Regions from separate parts of the Pontibacillus yanchengensis genome, predicted to be linked through region 2. Evidence: predicted binding sites of a transcription regulator. Region 2 holds the regulator's gene; the other holds the start of a gene.
What was found. The regulator LexA, encoded in region 2, represses DNA repair genes until DNA is damaged. The targets are predictions, from matches to a motif close to CGAACATATGTTCG.

Region 1 (7,833 bases), on a different contig from region 2:
ATTAGTAGGTTGTGCAGGGCAAGAGGAATCTGAATCCATTATTGAACCTGAGCTAGAACCTGAATCTCTCTCCATCGATAGAGATCGCATGAACAAAGAAGCGATTGACAATGATGGGAAAGATCAGCCTAGTGAAAAGCATCAAGAGTACATTGATCGATCTGTGCCTCAAAATGAATACCCTAAAAAGAACACGCCAATTAGTGATCCTGATGCAATGTCTACCAATAATAAGGAATACGATAAGCAATCAAGAGAAATTGGTAAAAGGTTAAGTGAGTCTAGATATGTGAAAACCGCGCAAGTAGTTGTAACTAATGAAAAGGTAGTTGTAGCTATAGAAGAACCGGACCGAACAACCTATACACGAGTAAATGTTGCCGAAAAGGTAAGGGAAATATTGAAAGAAATGCCTGAAACGAATGGTAAAGAAATCGTGGTGTACACAGATGAACGCTATTGGGATCGCATGAAGGATTTAAAAAGTCGATTGCATCAAGACGAAGAGATGCCAAATGGCGTAGATCAATTTAGAGAGCAAACGTATCGATGAGGAGTGCTTAAGTAGCGCTCCTGTTTTTTTGTGTTAACCAATGAGGTAAATGGGGCATTGTTTTTACTCCATATGAGGTATATTGAAGACTTGAAATCGAGATAGTTTTGAAGAGAGAAAAGTTTCCGTTACATGATTTCAGAGAAAAGTTGAGCCTGGAAATCACTTACTTTCCTGCGGCCCTACACGATGTAGGGTCTTTCGGCGTTGTCACACGTTCTGGAGCGACTTTTACTGCTTTCGGAGCGAGAATCAAAAAACTGGAGCTACTTTTGAAATATAGGGGCGAGATTTCAGATATAGGAGCGACTTTTGAAAAATAGGATCCCCCCCCAATTTTCTGGTCCATCTTTGCGTGATTTGGTTCAACGTAAGCATTTCTTTTACCCAAATCATCTTGAATCCAAGTCTTCAAGATAATGATGGTGCAAAAGGTAATAAGTTGAAATAATTTCTTTAGTGTAAAAACCATCCGCTATACAGACTGTCAAAGTACCGTGAAGCTTTTGTATTGGAGGGGATTGTGTTATATTATATAAGGATTTCGAATTATGGAATTAGGAGAGAGGAGTATGTCCCATGGCAGGTCATTCGAAATGGGCCAATATAAAGCATCGTAAAGGTGCGCAAGATAAAAAACGCGGGAAAATCTTCATGAAACTTGCAAAGGACCTCTATGTAGCCGCGAAAGAAGGTGGAGGGGATCCTGAAACAAACCCTGCTCTTCGCCAAGCAATCGATAAAGCAAAAGCAAATAACGTACCAAATGAAAATATTGATCGTGCAATAAATAAAGCGACTGGAAATCTTGACGGTGCAAATTATGAGGAAACAACGTATGAAGGCTATGGACCAGCTGGAGTTGCTGTGATGGTTGAGGTACTCACAGATAACCGTAATCGTACAGCTTCTGAGGTGCGTCACGCCTTTAACAAACATAACGGTAATCTTGGGGAAAACGGTTGTGTATCCTTTATGTTTGACCGCAAAGGATATATTGTAGTTAATCGAAATGAACATAATATTAATGAAGAAGAACTTATGCTCGAGGTTATTGAAGCAGGTGCAGATGAAATGGAAACGTATGAAGAGTCATTCGAGATTTATACTGACCCTGAGTCGTTTCAGGATGTACGTACTGCATTGGAATCACAAGGTTACACATTAGAAAATGCAGAGGTAACATTTTTCCCACAAACCTATTCTCATGTTGAGGGAGAAGAAGCAGAGCAAATCGAAAAACTGATTGATATGCTTGAGGATCTTGAAGACGTGCAAGAGGTTTATCATAATCAAAAATAATAAGTCTACCTCTATCAGAGGGATGAAACTTCTAATTTCAGGACATACTGAGATTAGAAGTTTTTTTATTAGATTGCAGAAGAGGTTCAATGAGTCGCAGAACGTCTTGGTAGCTATTGAGAAGGAATCCTTAGATAGGAGGGGGCAAATATGAAAACGTTTCGTATGCTATTCCTAACCTTGTTTGTCGTGTTGGTGGCTGGAAGTATATCCATTTATAATGGGGAAGCTTCTGACGGTGACGCTACCAGTCAGAACAAGAGTGAAGAAAAAAAGTCTTGGGAGCAAGATCCACTGGAATTGGAAGTTGTTTTGCGTCGAACTTATGTTGATGGACAGGTTAGTGAAGAAACATTTACAGAAACAATATGGTCCTTGGAGGATTTCTGGGCAACGTATGATGGATGGAACCTTGTAGAACAACTAGAAGGAAAGGTTGTATTTCAAAAAGAAGTAGATGAATTATCTCCAGAAATGAAGCATGATGGATACTTTGGCATTAATCAAAAAGGAGAATTAACTATTTTTGAAGGCACGCCAAATCATCAAAAGGCTATACAATCTTTCTTCTATATAAATACGGAAAAGTTAGAGAGTCATCAAACGGAGAAATTGAAGAAGGGGATTAAGATTCATACCAAGGATCAATACTTTAGTTTGCTGAAGACATATAAACAATATGCAGTCCCAAAATATTGAATATCCAAAAAACCTTCCTAACATAGGAAGGTTTTTTAGGGTTTAGGCGTTAGAATGCAACATTTCTAATTCTTCATGTTTCCATTTACCTTGTGCTTTTAGGTTGTTTCGTTACTTTTTCTGCGTTTACACCTAGGGATTTTAAGTATTTGATGATGCGGTCGATGGTTTTCATGTACGGAGGCACCTCATTACCTTTCAGACTTATCTAACTTCTATAGTAGATTTTAATGACCAGTCAGTCAACCATTATTTTCAAAAAATTATATGTGTTATGAAAATCTTATAGGCGAACATACGTCCGAAACATTCTTCGAGTACAGAGCCATCTTGTGTTAAAATAAAAAGAGGTAAAGTACGAGTAAGGGAGTTACGGAAATGATTGCTTATATACAAGGTGTATTAACATCAATTGATGCTGAAAGTGTTATTGTCGAAGCAAGTGGTGTAGGGTATGATATTTGTTGTGCAAATCCATTTGCTTATCAATCTAACAAAAATAAAGAGATTCGAATTTATACATATCATTATGTGAGAGAGGATACGCAAATGCTTTATGGGTTTAAAACCCCTGAAGAAAAATCCTTATTTGCGAAGTTGTTGAATGTGTCAGGAATAGGGCCAAAAGGGGCTTTAGCGATACTTGCCTCCACGTCTGTTGGGGAAGTTGTATCGGCGATTGAGCGGGAAGATGATACCTTCCTTACGAAATTCCCTGGTGTAGGTAAGAAAACAGCTCGTCAAATGATACTAGATTTGAAAGGTAAATTGACTGAATGGTTACCTGTTGAGCAAGAAGAGGGCACGATTTTCTTTGAAGGTGAAACGAAAGAAGAGCAGTCCAAACACCTCGAAGAAGCCATTGAAGCTATGAAAGCATTAGGATACTCCGAGAAAGAATTAAAATCCATTCGACCAAGACTACAGGAAGAAACTACTACAAGTACAGATGATCTTGTTAGAAAAGGATTATCTCTTATGATGCAAAAGTAATAAAGGAGGAGGTGTACGATGGACGATCGCATGGTAAGTGGTGATGTGCAACCTGATGAAGAATCGGTTGAATATAGCCTTAGACCTCAAACGCTTGCCCAATATATAGGACAAGGAAAGACAAAAGAAAATTTAAAGATATTTATAGAAGCAGCCAAAATGCGAAATGAACCACTTGATCACGTCCTCTTATATGGTCCTCCAGGATTAGGTAAGACAACGCTTGCTACTATTATAGCCAATGAGATGGGTGGTCAGATTCGAACTACAGCCGGTCCTGCTATTGAAAGAGCAGGAGATTTGGCTGCTATTCTATCTTCATTAGAAGCTGGCGATGTTTTATTCATTGATGAAATTCATCGACTCCCTCGTTCGGTGGAGGAAGTGCTTTATCCAGCAATGGAGGATTTCTGTTTAGATATTGTGATTGGTTCAGGTTCCGAAGCACGTTCGATTCGTTTGGATTTACCCCCTTTCACCTTAGTTGGGGCAACGACACGTGCTGGTCTTCTATCCGCTCCACTACGTGATCGATTTGGCGTATTAAGTCGCTTAGATTATTATACGACAGAAGATTTGTGTGCCATAGTGGAGCGTACCTCAGATATTTTTCATGTAGATATAAGTGAAGAAGCCTCTGTTGAGATTGCTAGAAGATCAAGAGGGACGCCTCGTATTGCTAACCGTTTGTTGAAGCGAGTGCGGGATATTGCTCAAGTAAAAGGGGAAGCAGTTATTTCTAAAGATACTACCCAACATGCACTAACGATGCTTCAGGTCGATCAAGAGGGACTTGATCATGTTGACCATAAATTACTGACTGGTATTATGGATCATTTCAAGGGCGGACCAGTTGGACTAGATACGATAGCAGCTACGATAGGGGAAGAACCCCAAACAATTGAAGATGTCTATGAGCCATTTCTTTTACAGATGGGGTTTATCCAACGTACCCCTAGGGGAAGACTGGTTACCAATAAAACGTACGAACATTTTAATCGGGAGGTGCCAGGGGCTTGACCGATTTACCTAAATTGTTCATTATTATTGGGGTCATCTTTATTATTATTGGATTGATATGGACCATGTTTGGCAAGTTACCAGGTGATATAGCATTTAAAAAAGGGAATGTGACGTTCTATTTCCCAATTGTTACCTCGATTATTGTCAGCATTGTTCTATCATTAATCTTTTATATTATTGGAAAAATTCGTTGAAATAGAGTGGGGAGAGCGTTATGAACATCAAGGATTTTGATTTTGATTTACCAGAAGAGCTTATTGCACAAACCCCTTTGTTAAATAGAACTCATTCTAGGATGCTTGTGCTCGACAGAGAAACGGAGACCATTGACCATAAGCATTTTTATGATCTGCCTTCTTACCTTAAGTCGGGGGACTGTCTTGTTCTAAATAATACCCGTGTACTACCAGCAAGATTATATGGCGTGAAAGAAGATACTGGTGGTAAAGTAGAAGTATTACTTCTTCACCAGCAAGAAGGAGACGAATGGGAAGTTTTAGTTAAGCCTGCCAAAAAGGTGAAAGTGGGGACAAGAATCTCGTTTGGTGATGGGAAGTTGGTTGCGGAATGTACCGAATTAAAAGATCACGGTGGTCGTATTGTGAAGCTACAATATGATGGTATTTTCTTAGAAGTTCTAGAATCTTTAGGAGAGATGCCATTACCTCCTTATATTAAGGAACAACTTCCAGACCAAGAACGATATCAAACGGTGTATTCCAAAGAGGAAGGTTCTGCCGCAGCACCAACAGCAGGACTTCATTTCACAAATGAGCTCTTGGAACAGATACAACAACAAGGGGTAGAAATTGCCTATGTAACATTACACGTTGGATTAGGGACGTTTCGACCTGTAAGTGCGGATAACGTGGAAGAACATGAAATGCACGCAGAATTTTATGATATGGATCAACAGACTGCTGACCAACTTAAACGAGTGAGAGAGTGTGGTGGTCGTATCATTCCGGTAGGCACAACTTCAACTCGGACTTTAGAAACGATTGTTCGGGATTATGGCAATTTTACTGAGGCTCGCGGATGGACGGATATTTTCATATATCCTCCATACACATTCCGTGCAGTGGATGGCTTGATTACGAATTTCCATTTACCGATGTCTACTCTTATTATGATGGTGAGTGCATTAGCTGGGAAAGATCTTGTAATGAAGGCCTATCATGAGGCTATTGAGCAACGGTATCGTTTCTTTAGTTTTGGAGATGCAATGTTTATTAAATAAAAGTTCAACAAGGAAAGGGTTTCGTTCATGCCAGCAATACGATATGAATTAATTAAAACCTGTAAGCAAACAGGGGCACGTTTAGGACGTGTGCATACACCACATGGCTCCTTTGAAACACCAATGTTTATGCCTGTAGGTACATTGGCGACCGTTAAAACAATGGCTCCAGAAGAGTTGAAGCAAATGGGAGCAGATATTATTTTATCCAACACCTACCACTTGTGGCTTCGACCTGGGGAAGACATTGTGGAAGAAGCAGGGGGGCTTCACAAGTTTATGAATTGGGATGGTTCTATTCTTACCGATTCAGGTGGGTTCCAGGTGTTTAGTTTAAGTGACATGCGGGATATTAAAGAAGAAGGTGTCCATTTTCGCAATCATATAAGTGGCGAGAAGCTTTTCCTGTCACCGGAGAAAGCTATGCATATACAAAACTCACTCGGTGCTGATATCATGATGGCATTTGATGAATGTCCACCATACCCAGCAAGTCATGAGTACATGAAGAGTTCTGTAGAGCGTACTAGTCGCTGGGCTGAGCGCTGCTTAGAAGCACATCAGCGACCGCATGATCAAGGTTTGTTTGGAATTGTTCAAGGTGGAGAGTATGAGGATCTTCGTAAGCAAAGTGCGAAGGATTTAATTTCTTTGGATTTTCCTGGGTATGCTATTGGAGGATTGTCTGTTGGAGAACCAAAGGATGTTATGAATCATGTGCTTGATTTTACAACTCCATTGCTTCCGAACGACAAAGCCCGTTATTTAATGGGTGTAGGTTCACCAGATGCTCTTATCGATGGGTCTATTAGAGGCGTCGATATGTTTGACTGTGTGTTACCAACCCGAATTGCTCGTAATGGTACATGCATGACTTCTCAAGGTAGGCTAGTTGTACGCAATGCAAAATTTGCACGTGACTTCCGACCAATAGATGAGAATTGTGATTGTCATACGTGCCGAAATTACTCAAGAGCGTATATTCGTCACTTAGTAAAATGTAATGAAACATTTGGTTTCAGACTTACAACTTATCATAACCTGTATTTTCTGTTAAAATTAATGGAGCAAGTGCGACAAGCCATACGAGAAGACCGTCTTGGCGATTTTCGTGAAGAATTTTTCGAGCAATATGGCTTAAATAAACCAAATGCGAAGAACTTTTAAATAAAGAAAGGAGGAATTTGAAATGGGTGGAGGTACTTTAGCATCGATTATTCCATTAATATTGATGTTTGTAATCTTCTATTTCCTACTTATTCGCCCTCAACAAAAGAAGCAGAAGAAAGTGCAGCAAATGCAATCTGAGCTTCAAAAGGGTGATAAAATCATTACCATTGGCGGTTTACATGGAACCGTTCATGCACTAGATGAAGGAACGCTTGTAGTCGAAGGCCAGGATGGCACCAAACTTACATATGATCGTTCATCAGTAAGAGAAGTAGTGAATAAAGACTAAACCATAAGAAAAAGCGCCTATTCAAAAATGAAGGGCGCTTTTTTTATGCTAGCGAAATAATCACTAGCTTAGCATAAAAAAGTTCATTAAAAATGTTTCTTGTGTATAACTTAATAAGTATAGAGGCGACGTCCTGCTCCAGCGCTCGACTAGTATGCTTTTCGGCTCCGTTCGATAAGTTAACATCGAATCACGAATGTTTTCGTGTTTCCTTTATCTCCTACGGGATCAGGTGAAGTTCTGGGTTGAAGGTTTGATTAGAATCGCTGCATCGTGTAGCAACATCGAACTGACCTACATCCTGCAGGCCCGCCTCACGTAGCAACATCGAACCAACCCACTTCGTGTGCGCCGCCGCATATACGTCGCTAACCGGGCGTTTTCTCTTTTGTTCTTTTGCCTAATTTGATTTCCCACCTACATTAACTCCAATCATCCCTCCGAGGAGTGCCATAAGGATATATCCACCATGGTAAAACAGCTGTGTCATGCCCATTCCTTTTTGGAATCCAAGGTATTGAAACAATAATACAATAATAGAAAAACCTAGTCCGGTTAGGATGC
Region 2 (7,833 bases):
GAAACAGCAACATGAACACACAAAAGATTGATAAAATTGTTCATCAAACTGAACAAGATGTTCAAGCTGTGCAACAACAAATTGACCAGCTTGTCGAGAAGAATCAAAAGCGCGTGCTTGAAGCTTTTCAAACCCATCAAGTAAGTGATGGGCATTTTAATCCGACTACTGGCTATGGCTATGATGATTTTGGAAGGGATAAGTTGGAAGAAGTCTATGCAAGTATATTCGGAGGCGAAGATGCTCTTGTTCGTCCACAAATTGTTTCAGGAACCCACGCCATTACGATTACATTATTCGGTTTATTAAGACCTAATGATGAATTACTTTATATAACAGGAAGACCTTATGATACTCTTGAAGAAATTGTGGGAGTTCGTGGTCATAACAATGGGTCGTTAAAGGATTTCCATATTGGCTATAATCATATTGATTTAATCAATGATGGAGAGGTGGATTTTCAAGGTGTACAGAATGCCATAACAGGTCGGACAAAGGTAATCGGTATTCAACGTTCAAAAGGGTATGCGGACAGGCCTTCCTTTTCAATCGACGAAATAGAAGAGATGATACGATTTGTAAAAGAGATAGACTCATCCATTATTGTATTTGTAGATAACTGTTATGGAGAATTTGCAGAAGAGAAAGAACCTATTCATGTCGGTGCAGATATTATTGCAGGTTCGCTTATTAAAAATCCAGGTGGAGGAATCGTTAGAACAGGTGGCTATATTGTAGGCCATTCCCATTTAATTGAACATTGCGCTAACCGTCTCACTGCTCCTGGATTAGGTAAGGAAACTGGAGCAAGTTTACATAGTTTACAAGAGATGTTCCAAGGTATATTTTTAGCTCCGAATGTTGTTGGAGAAGCGATGAAAGGAGCTGTGTTTACATCTAGATTTCTAGAGAAGCTTGGATATACTACTTCCCCTGCCTATAATGATCATCGTACTGATTTGATCCAATCTGTTACCTTCCATACATCTGAGGAAATGATTGCATTTTGTCAGGAAATCCAGCATGCCTCTCCTATCAACTCACACGTGAGACCTTATCCGAGTGAAATGCCAGGGTATGAAAATGATGTCATTATGGCAGCAGGTACCTTCATACAAGGGGCGAGTCTAGAACTTACAGCAGATGGACCTATAAGGCCACCGTATATGGCTTTCGTACAAGGTGGCTTAACATACGCACATGTCAAGATAGCCATTAAAGCTGCAGTAAACAAACTTTTGATAAGAGATTAATTCAAGTCTAGGCAAGATAATCTCACATAGAATACTATTCTTTGTAAGGTTATCTACCTTTCATCATAGTAATTTTAGTGAAAAAACATGTAAAGCTTATGCATTTATTCGTGATGTGAAATGATCAAAAACATTTCTTGTGTAAAAAAACCTAACATTCATTGACAGAAGTTGAAACATTGCATACAATAAAATTATGTAAACGACTAGTAAAGGAGGGCAGATTCTTATGAAAGATGAAATGCGTAGAACAATGCCGCTATTTTCGATTGGAATTGTAAAATCGCTTACAGAACTGTCAGCCAGGCAAATTAGATATTACGAAGAGCATCAATTGATTAACCCAGCTAGAACGGAAGGTAACCGTCGTTTATTTTCATTTAATGATGTAGAACGCTTGCTTGAAATAAAATCTTTAATTGAAAAAGGCATTAACCTTGCTGGAATTAAGCAAGTCTTAACCATTCAGGAACCAGAAACGCCGGAAGTAACGTATACTGAAGGTGATATTCAAGAAGCTCAAGGAGAATTATCCGAAAAAGAATTGCGAAAAATGCTTAAGAACGAATTGTTCCAAGGCAACCGATTTGGCAAGTCTTCGTTGCGTCAGGGAGAATTATCACGATTCTTCCATTAAATAAACGCATTTATTACTACATTACAGGAGGAATACGAAAATATGGCTTCGAAATTTACGAGAGAACAAATTTGGAAAAAAATTGAAGAAGAAAACGTAAAATTTATCCGTCTACAATTCACAGATCTTCTTGGAACTATCAAAAATGTAGAAATTCCAGTTAGTCAATTAGACAAGGCATTAGATAATCAAATGATGTTTGACGGGTCTTCCATCGAAGGATTTGTTCGTATTGAAGAATCCGATATGCTACTACACCCAGACCTTGACACATTTGTAGTGTTCCCATGGACTTCTGAAAAAGGGAAAGTAGCTCGTTTTATTTGTGACATCTGCAATCCAGATGGTACACCATTTGAAGGGTGCCCACGTTATAACCTAAAACGTAATCTTAAGAAAATGGAAGAACTAGGATTCTCTGCGTTTAACTTAGGTACGGAGCCAGAATTCTTCCTATTTAAATTAGATGAAAAGGGAGAACCCTCTATGGAGCTTAATGACAGAGGTGGATATTTCGACCTTGCTCCAACAGATTTAGGTGAAAATTGTCGACGTGATATCGTATTGGAATTAGAAGAGATGGGTTTTGAAATTGAAGCTTCTCACCACGAAGTAGCACCAGGTCAGCACGAGATTGATTTCAAATATGCTGATGCCATTAAACACTGTGATGATATTCAAACATTTAAACTTGTTGTTAAAACAATTGCACGGAAGCATGGATTGCACGCAACATTTATGCCTAAACCATTATTTGGAGTAAACGGTTCTGGTATGCATGTGAATATGTCCCTATTCAAAGATGGTGCGAACGCATTCTTTGATGAAAAGGGTGATCAACAGTTAAGTCAAACAGCTTATCAATTTATCGCAGGTGTTGTGAAGCACGCAACGAATTTTACTGCTGTAACAAACCCTACAGTTAATTCATATAAACGTCTTGTTCCTGGTTACGAAGCACCTTGTTATGTTGCATGGTCCGGTCAAAACCGAAGTCCATTAATTCGTATTCCAGCTTCTCGTGGTATGAGTACTCGTATAGAAGTGCGTTCTGTGGATCCCTCAGCAAACCCATACTTAGCAATGGCAGTTCTACTTTCATCAGGTCTTGACGGCGTCGAGAACAAACTACAAGCCCCAACACCAGTTGATCGTAATATCTATGTTATGGATAAAGAAGAACGTGTGAAGCACGGCGTTCAAGATCTACCTGCTACATTAGCAGATGCACTTGAATTATTGAAAAAAGACGAGAAAATGGTGGAAGCTCTAGGCGAACACCTATATGAGCACTTCATCGAATCAAAAGAAATCGAATGGGATATGTTCCGTACGCAAGTCCATCCATGGGAGCGCGAACAGTATCTAAGCACATATTAATGAACAAAACCCTTGAAGCATAGCTTCAAGGGTTTTGTTATGGGCGGTACTCTGATTGACCTGATACCTACTAAATCTATATAGGAAAAGGCTAGGTTAAAACACTCTATAAATCATTAGTATGAGAAGACGTTAAATGTAGCCAAAAGAAAGGCATAAGGGACCATTTTGTCGTAAATAAAAAGGATATTATTTAATCATATGGAAAGTAATAATAGGTCGTATTAGGAGGGGAGTTATGAATGTAGAAAGCAAATATATAATCAGATGGGGAATACCAGGTTGGTTGATCATTCTTTACTATATTTTATTGGATGCATTTTCAAAAAGAGTCTTTTTTTCGGACAATCTACCACCAGTCGAGATTATAGTGGCTTTACTAACAGCTATTTCATTTGGCGTCATCGTGGGTTACCTTTTACATCAAGCGTATTTTGCAATGGAATGGTTATTCGGAAGAGGACCATTGGAAGTTTCTCATGAGATTAAGCAAGTATTAGAGAATGCCGGTCTCTCTTATGAGGAGGAATCAAAACCGGAACGACAGTATTTTTATTTTGAATATTTGTGGCAGAAATCATTAGCTAATATCTCTTCTCCACATAAAATGGAATATCTGTCAGCTCGATATCAACACTTGTTGACGAGGACACAGGAATTAGGTGTTCTTCGAGCAAGTTTAATTATATGTCTTTTAATAACAGGATATTTTATCTTTTTTGAGAACATATTATTTTTAGGCGTAGGCTTACTCATTATTCTTGGAACACTCTTCTTATTTGTTCATAGAGCACAACGTTATTTTACGAGAAATACGCATTATTTCATTGCCTACAATCTGCGAGATCTATTGCAGGAGAAAGAAAATAAATAAGAGTGAGAAAAAGTTCATCAAATTGAATCATAAAAGAAGGGCTGACCTATTTTTGGTCAGCTCTTCTTATTTGTTTGTGGATTTTTGATATTAATCAAGCTTCAGCTTTATGTTAATGGATATGACGATATAATCCAACTACTCGACCTAATATACTTATGTTTTGAACGATAATGGGATCCATTGTAGCGTTTTCTGGTTGTAAGCGTATATAGTTAGATTCTTTGAAGAAACGTTTTACAGTTGCTTCTTCATCCTCCGTCATTGCAACTACAATGTCCCCGTTTTGGGCGGTTTGCTGTTTACGAACAATGACCATATCTCCATCAAGGATTCCTGCTTCAATCATACTTTCCCCTTGGACAACGAGAACAAAGATTTCATCATCTGCTGCTGCAAGTGTGTCAGGAAGAGGTACATATTCTTCAATATTTTCAATAGCTGTAATTGGCATCCCAGCGGTTACTTTACCGATGACAGGAGCGTAAGTTGCCTCTCCTTTAGGGATATGCGTCCCAGTACCTTCTTCCAATTCTAGGACTTCAATTGCTCTTGGTTTTGTTGGATCGCGTCTAATATAGCCTTTCTTCTCTAATCTAGCAAGATGTCCATGGACGGTAGAACTAGAAGCTAGTCCAACAGCTTCGCCAATTTCTCTTACGGATGGTGGATAACCTTTTTCGAGAACACGGTCTTTAATGAAATCTAGTATTGCTTCCTGCCTTTTTGATAGTTTTGTCATATTAATTACACCTCGTACATATTGTTTTATTACCGACATTATACCATGCTTGGTAAGGATATACAAACATTCGTTCGTAAAATCTGTTGACAAGAACGAATGTTCGTATATAATAGATTTTAGAAGAAAGCGAACAAAAGTTCTTATTCTATGGAGGCGATCATCATGTTTCAAAATCTATCAAAACTTGACGTAGCGTATATATTATTATTTGTAGCCAGCTTAGGATTTATGTATTATGCTATGGTGACGAGTTAAATAGAGTGCTCGTAAGTACCAATGTGAAAGGTTAGGAGAAACTATGAAAGCTATTATCTATTGTCGCGTAAGCACCGAAAAAGAAACGCAAGTATCCTCCTTAAAAAGACAACGATTAGAATTAGAAGAACTTGCACAAACTCACAACTTTGAAGTTTCTAAAATAATAGAGGAACAAGCTAGTGGATATGACGTAGAGCGGGAAGGTATATTTGAACTATTAGAAATGGTAACAAGTGGAGAAGCGGATGTATTATTAATTCAAGATGAAACAAGATTAGGTAGAGGGAATACAAAAATCGCTCTTTTTCATCAATTGAATAAGTTAAATATCCCTATTTATACAGTTACACATAATGGATACCTGCAATTATCGGAATCAGATTCCATGGTTTTACAAATCGTTGGTGTCGTTGAAGAATATCAAAGAAAAATTCATAACCTAAAAATAAAACGAGGTATGAAAAAGGCGATAGAGAGCGGTTTTAATCCTGCAGATAATCTATCTAATCAGGAAATGGCTCAGGGAAGAGATAGAAAAGATTTTCCAGTTGAAGAAGTAGCAAGGTTGCGTAAAAATGATTTAACCTTTTCTGAGATTGCTGCTACATTAAGAGGTATGGGATATAATGTCTCTAAAGCAACAGTACATAGAAGATATCAAGAGTTTCAATCACTTGAAAAAAATAAATAAAAACGTTACTATAATTAGCAAGTAAGGCAAGCACTCTTCGTGGGACTTGCCTTTTTTCATTGGAAATGTAAATGATGAAATATTGTTATAGATTTTCCTTTATATAACTCGTGTAAACGTTAATTAAATGAACGCTACCTTTGTTTCATCTTAAGAAAAGGAGAAGATATATATGCTTTCTCAAGAAAAAATTAATCGTATTAATGAGTTAGCCAATAAATCCAAAAATGAAGGATTAACAAAAGAAGAACAAGACGAACAACAAGAATTACGTCAGGAATATTTGAAGAATGTTCGTAAATCCTTTAAGAACCATCTGAAATCGGTGAAAGTTGTTGACCCTGAAGGGAATGACGTAACACCTAATAAACTTAAAGAAGAAAAAGAACGTAATAAAAAGCATTAATTCTGAAAATCCTGTTACGTCTATGTAACGGGGTTTTTTCATTTATTTTTTTACTTGGATAACTGATTAGTGTGAAATTACACGATTTTAATAATAAAAGGCATAAAGATTAGAACTAGTAACATCCTAATATATGTGACAAATGAGGGAATTTCTATTTTCTTTTGATAGAACGGTTGTCACTTAACAGATTTCATTATAGGATTAAATTGTTACATAGTATGTACACGCGAAGTACGAAAGGGGTAGTTTCATGTCAGAACAAATCGAACAACAATCAATTAACACCATCCGCACATTATCCATTGATGCGGTAGAAAAAGCAGGATCAGGACACCCAGGAATGCCTATGGGGGCAGCTCCAATGGCGTACACGCTTTGGACAGAGTTCATGCAACACAATCCTAAGCACTCATCATGGTTTAACCGTGATCGCTTTGTATTATCAGCAGGACACGGGTCCATGTTGCTATATAGCCTACTACATTTATCAGGGTATAACGTTACGATGGATGACTTAAAAGAATTCCGTCAATGGGGATCTAAAACTCCAGGTCATCCTGAGTTTAAACACACAGACGGAGTGGAAGCTACAACAGGACCACTTGGTCAGGGAATCGCTATGTCTGTTGGAATGGCTATGGCTGAAACGCATTTAGCAGCTAAATACAACAAAGAAAACTATCCAATCGTTGATCATTATACGTACGCAATTTGCGGCGATGGTGATTTAATGGAAGGTGTCTCTCAAGAAGCAGCTTCTCTAGCTGGCCACCTAGGATTAGGAAAACTAGTCGTTCTATACGATTCTAATGATATTTCACTTGATGGCGATCTTCACCGTTCATTCTCAGAAGATGTAGAGAAAAAATTTGAAGCATATGGATGGCAAGTCCTTCGTGTAGAAGATGGCACAGATATTGCAACCATTCGTCAGGCTCTTCAAAAAGCTAAAGAAAATACAACACAACCTACTATGATTGAAGTAAAAACAGTCATTGGGTATGGTTCTCCTAATAAATCAGGGAAAGCTGATTCTCACGGTGCTCCACTAGGTGAGGAAGAAGTACAGGCAGCCAAAGAACATTACAATTGGGAACATGAGCTTTTCCATGTACCAGCTGATGTGTATCAAGATTTCGAAACGAAAGTACGTACGCAAGGGGAAGAAGCAGAACGTAATTGGAACGAATTGCTATCCCAATACAAAGAAGCATATCCAGAATTAGGTGCTGAATTTGAACTAGCTATTCATGATGAACTTCCTGAAGGTTGGGAGGATAAACTTCCTAGCTTCACTCCAGGTGAAGATAAAGTGGCTACAAGAGCTGCGTCAGGTGAAATGATTAATGCTCTATCAAAAGAAGTTCCTTATTTCTTTGGCGGAAGTGCTGACCTTGCCGGATCTAACAAAACGACTGTGAAAGAAGAGGACGACTTTTCTCGCAATAATTATGCAGGTCGTAACATTTGGTTTGGTGTGCGCGAATTTGCTATGGCTTGTGCCTTAAATGGAATGGCTCTGCACGGTGGATTAAAAGTATATGGCGGTACATTCTTTGTATTTAGTGACTATATGCGTCCAGCCA

Region 1: a site for LexA is predicted at 2,845-2,858, ahead of ruvA (Holliday junction branch migration protein RuvA). Genes of this name have one in related genera too.

What each region holds. Positions count from the first base shown of each region.
Region 1 covers NZ_WMEU01000002.1:260,066-267,898, forward strand. The annotation lists gene GLW08_RS08445 (YhcN/YlaJ family sporulation lipoprotein) at 1-553, shown strand, start outside; gene GLW08_RS08450 (YebC/PmpR family DNA-binding transcriptional regulator) at 1,133-1,855, shown strand; gene GLW08_RS08455 (BofC C-terminal domain-containing protein) at 2,006-2,554, shown strand; gene ruvA (Holliday junction branch migration protein RuvA) at 2,933-3,547, shown strand; gene ruvB (Holliday junction branch migration DNA helicase RuvB) at 3,566-4,567, shown strand; gene GLW08_RS08470 (DUF2905 domain-containing protein) at 4,564-4,764, shown strand; gene queA (tRNA preQ1(34) S-adenosylmethionine ribosyltransferase-isomerase QueA) at 4,785-5,810, shown strand; gene tgt (tRNA guanosine(34) transglycosylase Tgt) at 5,838-6,977, shown strand; gene yajC (preprotein translocase subunit YajC) at 7,000-7,269, shown strand; gene GLW08_RS08490 (TIGR04086 family membrane protein) at 7,670-7,833, opposite strand, start outside.
Region 2 covers NZ_WMEU01000001.1:209,311-217,143, reverse strand. The annotation lists gene GLW08_RS01045 (aminotransferase class I/II-fold pyridoxal phosphate-dependent enzyme) at 12-1,253, shown strand; gene GLW08_RS01040 (MerR family transcriptional regulator) at 1,483-1,890, shown strand; gene glnA (type I glutamate--ammonia ligase) at 1,933-3,270, shown strand; gene GLW08_RS01030 (hypothetical protein) at 3,509-4,144, shown strand; gene lexA (transcriptional repressor LexA) at 4,257-4,886, opposite strand; gene GLW08_RS01020 (YneB family resolvase-like protein) at 5,188-5,838, shown strand; gene GLW08_RS01015 (DUF896 domain-containing protein) at 6,011-6,244, shown strand; gene tkt (transketolase) at 6,498-7,833, shown strand, end outside.